2 regions of the Paenibacillus sp. JL3B1040 genome follow, and region 1 is predicted to be linked to the other one. Evidence: a T-box and tRNA genes for the amino acid it is inferred to sense, from the RefSeq annotation. Region 1 holds a T-box; the other holds one or more tRNA genes.

Region 1 (5,134 bases):
TCATGGAGCTTCTGCACCACTTGGAAGAGCTTGGAGCGGCGCTGTTCTTCGCGCTTGGCCTGCTGCTGGACGCGCAGCAGATCGGATATGAACAAGCCTTCAAAGCACTGATAAAAACAGGTTAGAAACAGCCGGGCCGCCGTTTTCGCGAACAGGGTCGCCGCCGAGGCGCCGCAATTGCGCAAGAAGCAGCCGAACGCGGCGAATAACTCCCCATGAATGCGGGTAAACATCGGCACGGCCACATAAACTCCGTTCGCCGTTTCGACCGCGATCGCTTGACGATCGCGAAGGCTCTCCGCAATCGTCTCTTCCATCCGCAAGGACCAGGACGGATCCGATAGCTCTCTCGCTTTAAGCGAATCGGCAAGCAGCTTCTCGCCGCGGCTGCCGAAAATGAAAAAAACAGCCTCGCCGAGTTCGGGCATTTCGCTTACCTGCTTGCGCCACTCGGCATATCCCTGTTTTAAAATAGAATCGATATAAGGAAAATCATGGACGGTAATATCTAGCTGCCGCAGCCAATCCGTATAATTGTCGCCATCCTCAAGCCGCGGCGGGACAGATGCACTATTCGGGCTCAGCACCGGCTGACCCTTGGATTGATCGGCCATAAAAAAGCTCCTTTATATGCTGCGTTGGATTTTTGCCTTCGCCTTGCGATAAATACCAAACGGACAAGCTTCCTTCCCTGAAGTTCAAGCTTGTCCATTTCGTAGGAATCCGATTTTTATTTATTATCTCCATTTTACTATCTTCCTAAGGGTTTTGCATTACAATTCCTAAGGTTTAAGATATTTTTTTAGGCCAAAAGCCCTATCGACAAAAAAACGCCTTTCCCAACAAAACCCCTTATTGACTTTATCCCCTTAAATCATATAATATATATTGTTGAAAAAGACTGGATAGAGTCTTGCTTAGGGCGTAACGCATGCGAGCACCCTCTCGGTTTTTGTTGCTGACGGGACAGCGGCTGAACTTTCCTGTCAGGGAGCGTATCTTTCATCTATCCTTCGCTCATCCAAAACAAAACCCGCGCAAGTAGAACCCTATACGAAATTTAACCAACAAAGGAGTCTACCTATACAATGGCACGTTACACAGGTCCTAAATTTAAACTCAGCCGCCGTCTCGGCATTTCCTTGAGCGGTACTGGCAAAGATTTGAAGCGTCCGTTCCCTCCGGGACAACACGGCGCTAACCAACGCAGAAAAGTAAGCAACTACGGAGCACAGCTGCTCGAGAAACAAAAACTGCGCCACATGTACGGCTTGGGCGAGAAGCAATTCCGCACCCTCTTCGAGAAAGCGCAGCACATGCCTGGTATCGCGGGCGAAACGTTCATGTTCCTGCTTGAAAGCCGGTTGGACAACCTCGTTTATCGTCTGGGCTTCGCGAACTCCCGCGCCGGCGCGCGTCAGCTCGTATCCCATGGCCACGTCACCGTGAACGGCAAGAAAGTGGACATCGCTTCCTACCGCGTGAACATCGGCGACGTGATCGGTCTTCGCGAAAGAAGCCGCGGCCTTTCCTCGGTGAAAGAAGCCTTGGAGAACCGTTCGCATCTTCCGGCTTACCTGGAATTCAACGACACGGCCCTGGAAGGCAAATACATCCGTTTGCCGGAGCGTTCCGAGCTGTCGCAAGACATCGACGAGAAGCAAATCGTCGAATTCTACAACCGTTAAGATTGATCAATGCCAAACCGGCCAAGTCGTTATCGACTTTGGCCGGTTTTTTCGTGTTAATAAAGAGAACCCCTAACCAATCGTTTCGGGGTTCTTTTCATATTAATTGATTTGCAGCTTGGCGAATTTGCGTTTGCCGACTTGGACGATCTCTCCGCCCGCCAGTTCCACTTCCGCGTTCGGATCGCTGATCTTCGCTTCGTTCAGCTTCACCGCGCCCTGCTGGATGCTGCGTTTGGCTTCCCCGTTGGATGCGGCGAATCCGATCAGCGTCAGCAGCTTGATCAGGCGGATTTTCCCATCCTCCAGTTCCGCGGCAGGAATCTCCTTCTCCTCGATATCCTCCGGCAGCGCCCGCTGCTGGAATACGGTCACGAAATGCTCCTGGGCTGCATCGGCCGCTTCCTGGCCATGGTACATCCGGACCAGCGTGTGGGCGAGTCTCATCTTGGCGTCGCGCGGATGGACATCCCCGGATTTAAGGCCCTCGGTGAGTGCGGCCAATTCTTCCAGGGACAGGTCCGTCACGAGCTCGTAGTATTTCGCCATCAGCTCGTCCGGCACGGACATCGCTTTGCCGTAAATTTCGTTGGGCGCCTCGTCGATGCCGATGTAGTTGCCGAGGCTTTTACTCATCTTCTGTACGCCGTCCAAGCCTTCGATGATCGGCGTCATAATCGCGATTTGCGTGTCTTTGCCATATTCTTTTTGCAGCGTCCGGCCCATGAGCAGATTAAACTTCTGGTCCGTTCCCCCAAGCTCGATGTCGCTTTCCAGCGCCACCGAATCCATGCCCTGCATCAGCGGGTAGAAAAACTCGTGGATGCTGATCGGCTGCCCGCTCGTGTACCGCTTCGTAAAATCGTCGCGTTCGAGCATGCGCGCCACGGTCACCTTGGCGGATAACTTCACCACATCGGCAAACGTCATCGGGGCCAGCCATTCGGAGTTGAAATTGACCTGGGTTTTGGACGGGTCTAAAATTTTGAAAATTTGCTGACGGTACGTTTCCGCGTTCCGTTGTACGTCTTCTTCGGTCAACTGCTTACGGGTTTCCGATTTTCCGGTCGGGTCGCCGATCCGCCCCGTGAAGTCGCCGATAATCAACTGCACCTGATGCCCCAGCTCCTGAAATTGGCGCAGCTTCTGCATCACCACCGTATGGCCGACGTGAATGTCCGGCGCGGAAGGGTCCAGCCCCAGCTTCACCTTAAGCGGCTTGCCGGTCACAACTGACTTGATCACTTTCTGCTTCAATTCATCCTCCGGCACGATCTCCACCACGCCGCGGGAAATCACCTGAAGCTGGCGTTCAACCTCGGCTTGCTGCGCCGCGCTTAATTCTTCCCACTTCATTGCTCTTACCTCCATCCAAATTGTTCAGTACACCTATGAAAATGAACGCAAAAATGCTCCTTCCCATCCCAAGGGACGAGAAGGAGCACTCGCGTTACCACCCTAATTAAAACCGCTGCCCGGATCTCGTCCATGATGGTGCGAGCGAACCGTGCACGGTTTTCACTTCATTAACATAACGGGGGACCCCGGTACCGGACTACTGGCGCATCGGCATGTTCCCGCGCGTTCCCCCGGACGGCTCCAGACGGTATTTCAAAAGGGATCCGCCCATTCGGTTCACAGCGACCACCGATTCTCTGAGCGGCGGGATTCCGCCTTCTACTGAGTCTTTCCAAGCCTTTTGTCGATATGCGATTTAAAATAATATATAACATAGATGCATTTGCAAAGTCAAACCTACGAAAACTAGGTCATAAGCATGAACAAGGCTCTACAACACGCCAAAATGCGCTGAAAAAACATCCAAATCCCCTTTTTTATGCTATAATGTTGCTGTTTATAAAGGAGGATCATGCATGGATCATGAGAACGACAAAAACTCCGGCAAGCTGCGGCGCAACAACCGGAGCGAAAAACCCGCTAAACCCGCCCGAAAGCGCAAAAAAGGCCGGATCGCCTGGGCGATAACGGGTTGGCTCGTTCTGTTTGGATTTGCCGGCGCGCTGTTTGTCGGGGGGGCCGTATTCGGATACGTATCCTCCATCGTCAAGGACGAACCGGTACGGTCACGCGCCGACATTGAAGCGAAAATCAACCATAATGAAATGACGGGCTTCGCCTATTTCCGTGACGGTCAACCGATCGGCCAGCTCCGCTCCGAAGAGGACCGACGCCCCGTCACTTACAAGGAGATCCCGCAAATCGTACTCGATGCGGTAATCGCCATCGAAGACAACCATTTCGAGGAACACATCGGTATCGACTTTAAGGGCACGCTGCGGGCGGTCAAGCAGCGGTTGCTCAAGGAAGACGTGCAGACCGGCGGCAGTACGCTGACGCAGCAATTGGCGCGCCGCGTGTTCCTGAACCTGGATAAGACCGAAGACCGGAAGGTCAAGGAAATGCTGCTGGCGCTTCGGCTGGAGCGTTTTTTATCCAAGGAAGAAATCATCACGGCTTATATGAATAAGGTTCCTTTCGGCAACGGTTCGAACGGCTATCAGGTATACGGCATCAAGGCCGCCGCGAAGGGCCTCTTCAACATCAGCAATCTGGCGGATCTGAACATCGCTCAAGCGGCGTATTTGGCCGGTTTGCCTCAGCTCCCTTCCACGTATTCCGCTTTTAACGGCAAAGGCGAATTCAACGAAGAGGCCTTTGGTCGGGCCGTGAAACGTCAGCAGTTGGTGCTGCAGCGCATGCTCGAGGAGAACAAAATCACGCAGGCGCAATATGACGAAGCGATGGCATTCGACATCAAGGGTTCGCTGGCCAAAACGACGAAGAAGGCTTACGACACCTTCCCGTATCTGATGCTGGAGACGGAACGGCAAGGCGCGATCGTTATTGCGATGCTCAACAATCCGGAGATGACCAAAGAGGAAGTCGCCGCCAACACGCAAATCCTTGAGGAAGCCCGGCAGGAGCTGCTGACCGGGGGGTACCGGGTCTACACGACCATCGACAAGAAGGTCTACAACTCCATGCACAAGGTGTCGGACAACGCCGACAATTTCTCGCCGTTCAGCGAGAAGAAAGGTCTGGAGCAAGTCGCTTCGATGATGATCGACAACAAGACCGGCGCGATCCTCGGGATGATCGAAGGACGCGACTTCTACACGGAGCAAATGAACTATGCAACGCAGATGAAACGGCAGCCGGGCTCCACGATGAAGCCGATCGCCGCTTATTTGCCGGCCCTCGAAGCCGGGCTCGTCCAGCCGGCCAGCATCATCGACGATTCGCCGATGATTTTGAAGGACTACCAGAAGGGCTTCCATATTCCGGTCAATTCCAGCGGCGGTTACAAGGGCCTTGTGACGGTGCGGACCGCGCTGAACGAATCGCGGAACATCCCGGCGCTTCGGGTGTTCAACAACATCGTCGGCATCGACAAAGCCTGGGATTTCTCCAAGAAGCTCGGCATC
Region 2 (5,134 bases), 1.3 Mb from region 1:
GTTCGCCCATTAAAGCGGTACGCGAGCTGGGTTCAGAACGTCGTGAGACAGTTCGGTCCCTATCTGTCGTGGGCGTAGGAAATTTGAGAGGAGCTGTCCTTAGTACGAGAGGACCGGGATGGACGCACCGCTGGTGCACCAGTTGTTCCGCCAGGAGCACAGCTGGGTAGCTAAGTGCGGACGGGATAAGCGCTGAAAGCATCTAAGCGTGAAGCCCCCCTCAAGATGAGATTTCCCAGTATGTAAGACCCCTTGAAGACGACGAGGTTGATAGGCCTGAGGTGGAAGTGCAGCAATGTATGGAGCTGATAGGTACTAATCGGTCGAGGGCTTATCCAAAAATCACCTCCAAAAAGTGGCGTCAGGCTGAACAAGCCGATCCGAGCACTTGCGGAGACTAACACGCAAATGAAGTTTCGTATCCAGTTTTCAAGGATTAAACCTTGAAAAGTTTATAATGTTCCCTGATAGCTCAGTCGGTAGAGCACTCGACTGTTAATCGAGTTGTCACAGGTTCGAGTCCTGTTCGGGGAGTCAAAGTCCCAGGAAGTAGGTTTCTACTTCTGAGATGCACTTCATTACTTCTTGGGATCTTATATTTGGAGAGGTGTCCGAGTTGGCCGAAGGAGCACGATTGGAAATCGTGTAGGCGTCACAAGCGTCTCGAGGGTTCGAATCCCTCTCTCTCCGCCATTATCTTTCTGTTTTAAAGCATGGCCCGTTGGTCAAGGGGTTAAGACACCTCCCTTTCACGGAGGTAACAGGGGTTCGAATCCCCTACGGGTCATATCTTTCTTCATTCATTTCGAGTTGATTTTGATGGATTGACTTGATTTGTGCATGGGTTATCTGGTACAATAAAACTTGTCTTTTCCCTTGGAGGCTTAGCTCAGCTGGGAGAGCATCTGCCTTACAAGCAGAGGGTCGGGGGTTCGATCCCCTCAGCCTCCACCATATCACTTACTACAGAAGTGAATAGATTTTCTTCTTACTGACGCGGGGTGGAGCAGCCCGGTAGCTCGTCGGGCTCATAACCCGAAGGCCGCAGGTTCAAATCCTGCCCCCGCAATTATCCTCGAATGAGGATGGCATTATCCAAGTGTGGAGCCGTGGTGTAGAGGCCTAACATGCCTGCCTGTCACGCAGGAGACCGCGGGTTCGAATCCCGTCGGCTCCGCCATTTAAGTAAATATAATAAGGCTCGGTAGCTCAGTTGGTAGAGCAGAGGACTGAAAATCCTCGTGTCGGCGGTTCGATTCCGTCCCGAGCCACCATTCAACGTAATCGTTCGTTGAAGAGCCGGTGTAGCTCAACTGGTAGAGCAACTGACTTGTAATCAGTAGGTTGGGGGTTCAAGTCCTCTCGCCGGCACCACGTGGAGGCTTAGCGAAGTGGCCAAACGCAGCAGACTGTAAATCTGTTCTCTGACGAGTTCGGTGGTTCGAATCCATCAGCCTCCACCAGTTTATAGGGGCATAGTTTAAAGGTAGAACAAAGGTCTCCAAAACCTTTGGTGTGGGTTCAATTCCTGCTGCCCCTGCCACATTTTCTAGGATAGTGAACTTCATATTATGGCGGTCGTGGCGAAGGGGTTAACGCACCGGATTGTGGCTCCGGCATTCGTGGGTTCAAGTCCCATCGATCGCCCCATTTACTTTAACAATCAAATATAGTGGGGATTAGCCAAGCGGTAAGGCAACGGACTTTGACTCCGTCATGCATAGGTTCGAATCCTATATCCCCAGTATAAGCGGACGTGGCTCAGCGGTAGAGCATCGCCTTGCCAAGGCGAGGGTCGCGGGTTCGATTCCCGTCGTCCGCTCCATTTTTATATCATGGCGCCATAGCCAAGTGGTAAGGCACAGCTCTGCAAAAGCTTTATCCCCAGTTCGAGTCTGGGTGGCGCCTCCATGATTTGTTTCGCGGGAGTGGCGGAATCGGCAGACGCACAGGACTTAAAATCCTGCGGTAGGTGACTACCGTACCAGTTCAAGTCTGGTCTTCCGCACTTTTGAACAATTTAATACATGCCGGTGTGGCGGAATGGCAGACGCGCTCGACTCAAAATCGAGTGGGGAGACCCGTGGAGGTTCGAGTCCTCTCACCGGTACCATCTTAATAATCAAAAGTTCATTAGATTAATTCTAATGAACTTTTTTTATATTTTGATGACTGCATTCATTGTATTGGCTGAAGAAACCTTGGAACGGTACTCCAAGTGAGAATAGATACTTGATGTAGACCAATATGTCCCGGCTACGCTTGAACTTCCTTCATACTGACGCCATTGCTTAAAGGCAATGTTGCGCAGCTATGGCGAAGATCATGAAAACGGATGTGTCGCATGTTGTGCTTCTTTAAAACAAGGGCAAAATGTTGAGTGAACTGGGCTTAGTAACTGGTTTTGTGCAAGATGTTCGGAATGGATGGTTGAGGGACTTAGACTCCTACAGTCCAAACTGTCACAATCAGAGATGGAACAAGTGAATAAATTCTTAGAGATTTTTATGAAATTTCAGCATCCGTATATCTTTCTCAGAAATGAAAATACCGCCTAAGTGTTGTTGAATAACGCTTGAGCGGTATTTTCATACTCATCGGGAACATTGCGTTTTTTTTGAGTGCAGCGTACCGTGATTTTAGTTCATTCAGACACCCCAAATGAAAGTTCACCTAATGGGAAGGCAGTTGCACACCTTAAACGAATTAATAATCCGTAATATTTCCGCACCAGCGAGTGATTCCTTCATTTATGGTTTGCCTTGGATCTGGATCGGATAGAGGAATCGCCCAGGCAATATGTCCATCCGGCCGAATCAACGCGGTGTGGACGTCGTTCCAATCCGCGTCAGCCTCAGCCAAAGAAACATGTACAACTTGAAGGTTGCTATACGTTTCCCATTGACCGCTATTCTGTTCATCAGAATGGAGATGTAACAGGAGAAAAGTACCTTTGTTCAGAAGCGGATAGGAGTTCATCCATTGTCCATCTTTCAGCTTTAAGCGGAGATCCTTGAATCGTTTCCCGTTCAAGGGATGGGAAGGTGCTTCGGCGTCGGGTGCATAATGTACATCCAGGGCGGAAATCTGTGCAGCGATTTGATAATTAGCCTCCGGTATTTGAATCAGATTAGCCAGCATGCTTCGCAGTTCCGTGATGGGAGGAGTCACGTCCAGAAGCAGGGTCTGGACCTCGGTATTCCGTAGCAAGGCCGTATTCCATGGAAAACGTTCGGCATGACTGTCCAATAGCCAGTCCGTGGCCCAGCCTTTGATTGCTCCTGCAAGCTTCCAGCCTAAGTTCATCGCTTCCTGTAAGCCGACGTTCATTCCCTGTCCACCAGCGGGAAAATGAATGTGCGCCGAATCTCCCGCCAAGAACAAGCGACCATTCCGATAGCGTCCGGCTTGCCGCGTCGCATTTCCGAAACGGGACATCCACTTCACATCGTTCAATCCCAGATCGCTTCTGGTCGTACGGATGAGCGATGAACGAAACTCTTCCAATGTAACGGTCTCATCCTTAGAGATGTTACGTCTCTCCATATCGATCATCAAGACTCGATGGATATGATCATTGATCGGCATGATGCTGCCCAATCCTTTATCTGTAATTTGGGATAGGACACTCTAGGGGCCAAATCAGATAGAACGACATCCCCTCATCCGGATCGCCTTCCGTCCTGAGGACATAAATTTTTAATTTCAATTGATATTGATTATCATTATCGGTTATGCTAAGATTGATTTTGTTCAGTACTGAACAAAAAAGGATCGCAGTCTGGTGCGGTCACTGAACTTGGTCTGCTAACAACAAGAGAGGGGGATTGCGAAATTGGAGTTTCAAAATGACTTTAAGGGTCATCTTTACGAGCAGTATATAAAAATGCTGCATCTGAACGAGTTATATACGGAACATGAAATTGACCTGTTTCGGCAACAAGCCAAAGAGCACCAAATCGACATGCTTTCAAACAATATTACAAGTGTGCACGTTATCGATTGCATTGGTGATTATGAACCTATAAACCATACCGGAATTGTGAAGAAAATGGATTTGTCCAAAGCAAGCATTACTAATATTTGTTCAAAGCTGCTGGAAACGGACTTTATTATGAAAAGTCAACGGAACAACAATCGGAAGGAGATTTATTTTAGCTTAACGGATAAAGGTAGACGTGTTTATCATTTGCATAAAAAGCTGCATCAAGAGAAAGAAGAGGGGTTCTACCGATTTATCGAATCCTATTCTGAGACGGAGTTACAGACGATCGGAAAATTTATGAGTGATTTGCTGGCGCGCGCCGAACAACTCTACGGAAGGGAAGTTAGGGAGAATGACGACCTTAAAGATTGAGGATTTAGGATCCAAGATTGAAGGGAAAGAGATTTTAAAAGGGCTCACACTGGAGATTCATGGCGGCGAGATTCATGCGATCATGGGGCCTAATGGGACGGGAAAAAGCACGTTGGCTTCGGCCTTAATGGGCCATCCCAAATACGAAGTTACGGACGGCAAGGTGACATTGGACAATGAAGACCTTCTGGAGATGGAGGTGGATGAGCGTGCCCGGGCGGGCTTGTTTCTCGCGATGCAATACCCTAGTGAAATTGCCGGCGTAACGAACTCGGACTTTCTCAGAAGCGCCATCAATGCACGGCGTGAAGAAGGCGATGAGATCTCCCTAATCCGTTTTATCCGTGAAATGGAGAGCAAAATGAAAGGGCTGGAGATGAATCCGGAATTCGCGCATCGTTATTTGAATGAGGGATTCTCCGGCGGCGAAAAAAAGCGGAATGAAATTTTGCAAATGATGCTGCTTGAACCCAAGTTTGTGATTCTGGACGAAGTGGATTCCGGGCTTGATATTGATGCCCTGCGTATTGTGGCGAATGGTGTAAATGAGATGCGCAGCCCGGATCGAGGTTTTTTAATCATCACCCACTATCAACGCCTGTTGAATTATATTACCCCGGATTTTGTGCATGTCATGATGCAAGGCCGGATTGTCAAATCCGGCGGCCCGGAGCTTGCCCACCGTTTGGAGGCTGAAGGGTACGACTGGGTAAAAGAGGAGCTTGGGATTACGGATGAGATGGTCGCAGAAGAAGTTTAAAAGCTGAGGAGGAAAAG

Evidence for each region. A T-box is a leader RNA that pairs with one kind of tRNA and senses whether it is charged. The one in region 1 lies ahead of tyrS (tyrosine--tRNA ligase), so its partner is inferred to be a tRNA-Tyr.
Region 2: it encodes a tRNA-Tyr, which carries the amino acid that the T-box ahead of tyrS (tyrosine--tRNA ligase) is inferred to sense. The anticodon was not compared.

The regions. Positions count from the first base shown of each region.
Region 1 covers NZ_CM169317.1:3,536,534-3,541,667, forward strand. Annotated here, with positions in the region: gene ACZF99_RS16020 (diguanylate cyclase) at 1-614, opposite strand, end outside; gene rpsD (30S ribosomal protein S4) at 1,089-1,688, shown strand; gene tyrS (tyrosine--tRNA ligase) at 1,791-3,044, opposite strand; T-box leader at 3,113-3,390, opposite strand; gene ACZF99_RS16035 (transglycosylase domain-containing protein) at 3,563-5,134, shown strand, end outside.
Region 2 covers NZ_CM169317.1:4,835,611-4,840,744, reverse strand. Annotated here, with positions in the region: rRNA gene ACZF99_RS22245 (23S ribosomal RNA) at 1-339, shown strand, start outside; tRNA gene ACZF99_RS22240 (tRNA-Asn) at 462-534, shown strand; tRNA gene ACZF99_RS22235 (tRNA-Ser) at 602-693, shown strand; tRNA gene ACZF99_RS22230 (tRNA-Glu) at 716-787, shown strand; tRNA gene ACZF99_RS22225 (tRNA-Val) at 879-954, shown strand; tRNA gene ACZF99_RS22220 (tRNA-Met) at 996-1,069, shown strand; tRNA gene ACZF99_RS22215 (tRNA-Asp) at 1,104-1,180, shown strand; tRNA gene ACZF99_RS22210 (tRNA-Phe) at 1,199-1,274, shown strand; tRNA gene ACZF99_RS22205 (tRNA-Thr) at 1,299-1,374, shown strand; tRNA gene ACZF99_RS22200 (tRNA-Tyr) at 1,378-1,463, shown strand; tRNA gene ACZF99_RS22195 (tRNA-Trp) at 1,470-1,543, shown strand; tRNA gene ACZF99_RS22190 (tRNA-His) at 1,575-1,650, shown strand; tRNA gene ACZF99_RS22185 (tRNA-Gln) at 1,674-1,745, shown strand; tRNA gene ACZF99_RS22180 (tRNA-Gly) at 1,751-1,825, shown strand; tRNA gene ACZF99_RS22175 (tRNA-Cys) at 1,838-1,911, shown strand; tRNA gene ACZF99_RS22170 (tRNA-Leu) at 1,923-2,008, shown strand; tRNA gene ACZF99_RS22165 (tRNA-Leu) at 2,030-2,113, shown strand; gene ACZF99_RS22160 (FAD-dependent monooxygenase) at 2,707-3,588, opposite strand; gene ACZF99_RS22155 (MarR family transcriptional regulator) at 3,836-4,357, shown strand; gene sufC (Fe-S cluster assembly ATPase SufC) at 4,338-5,117, shown strand.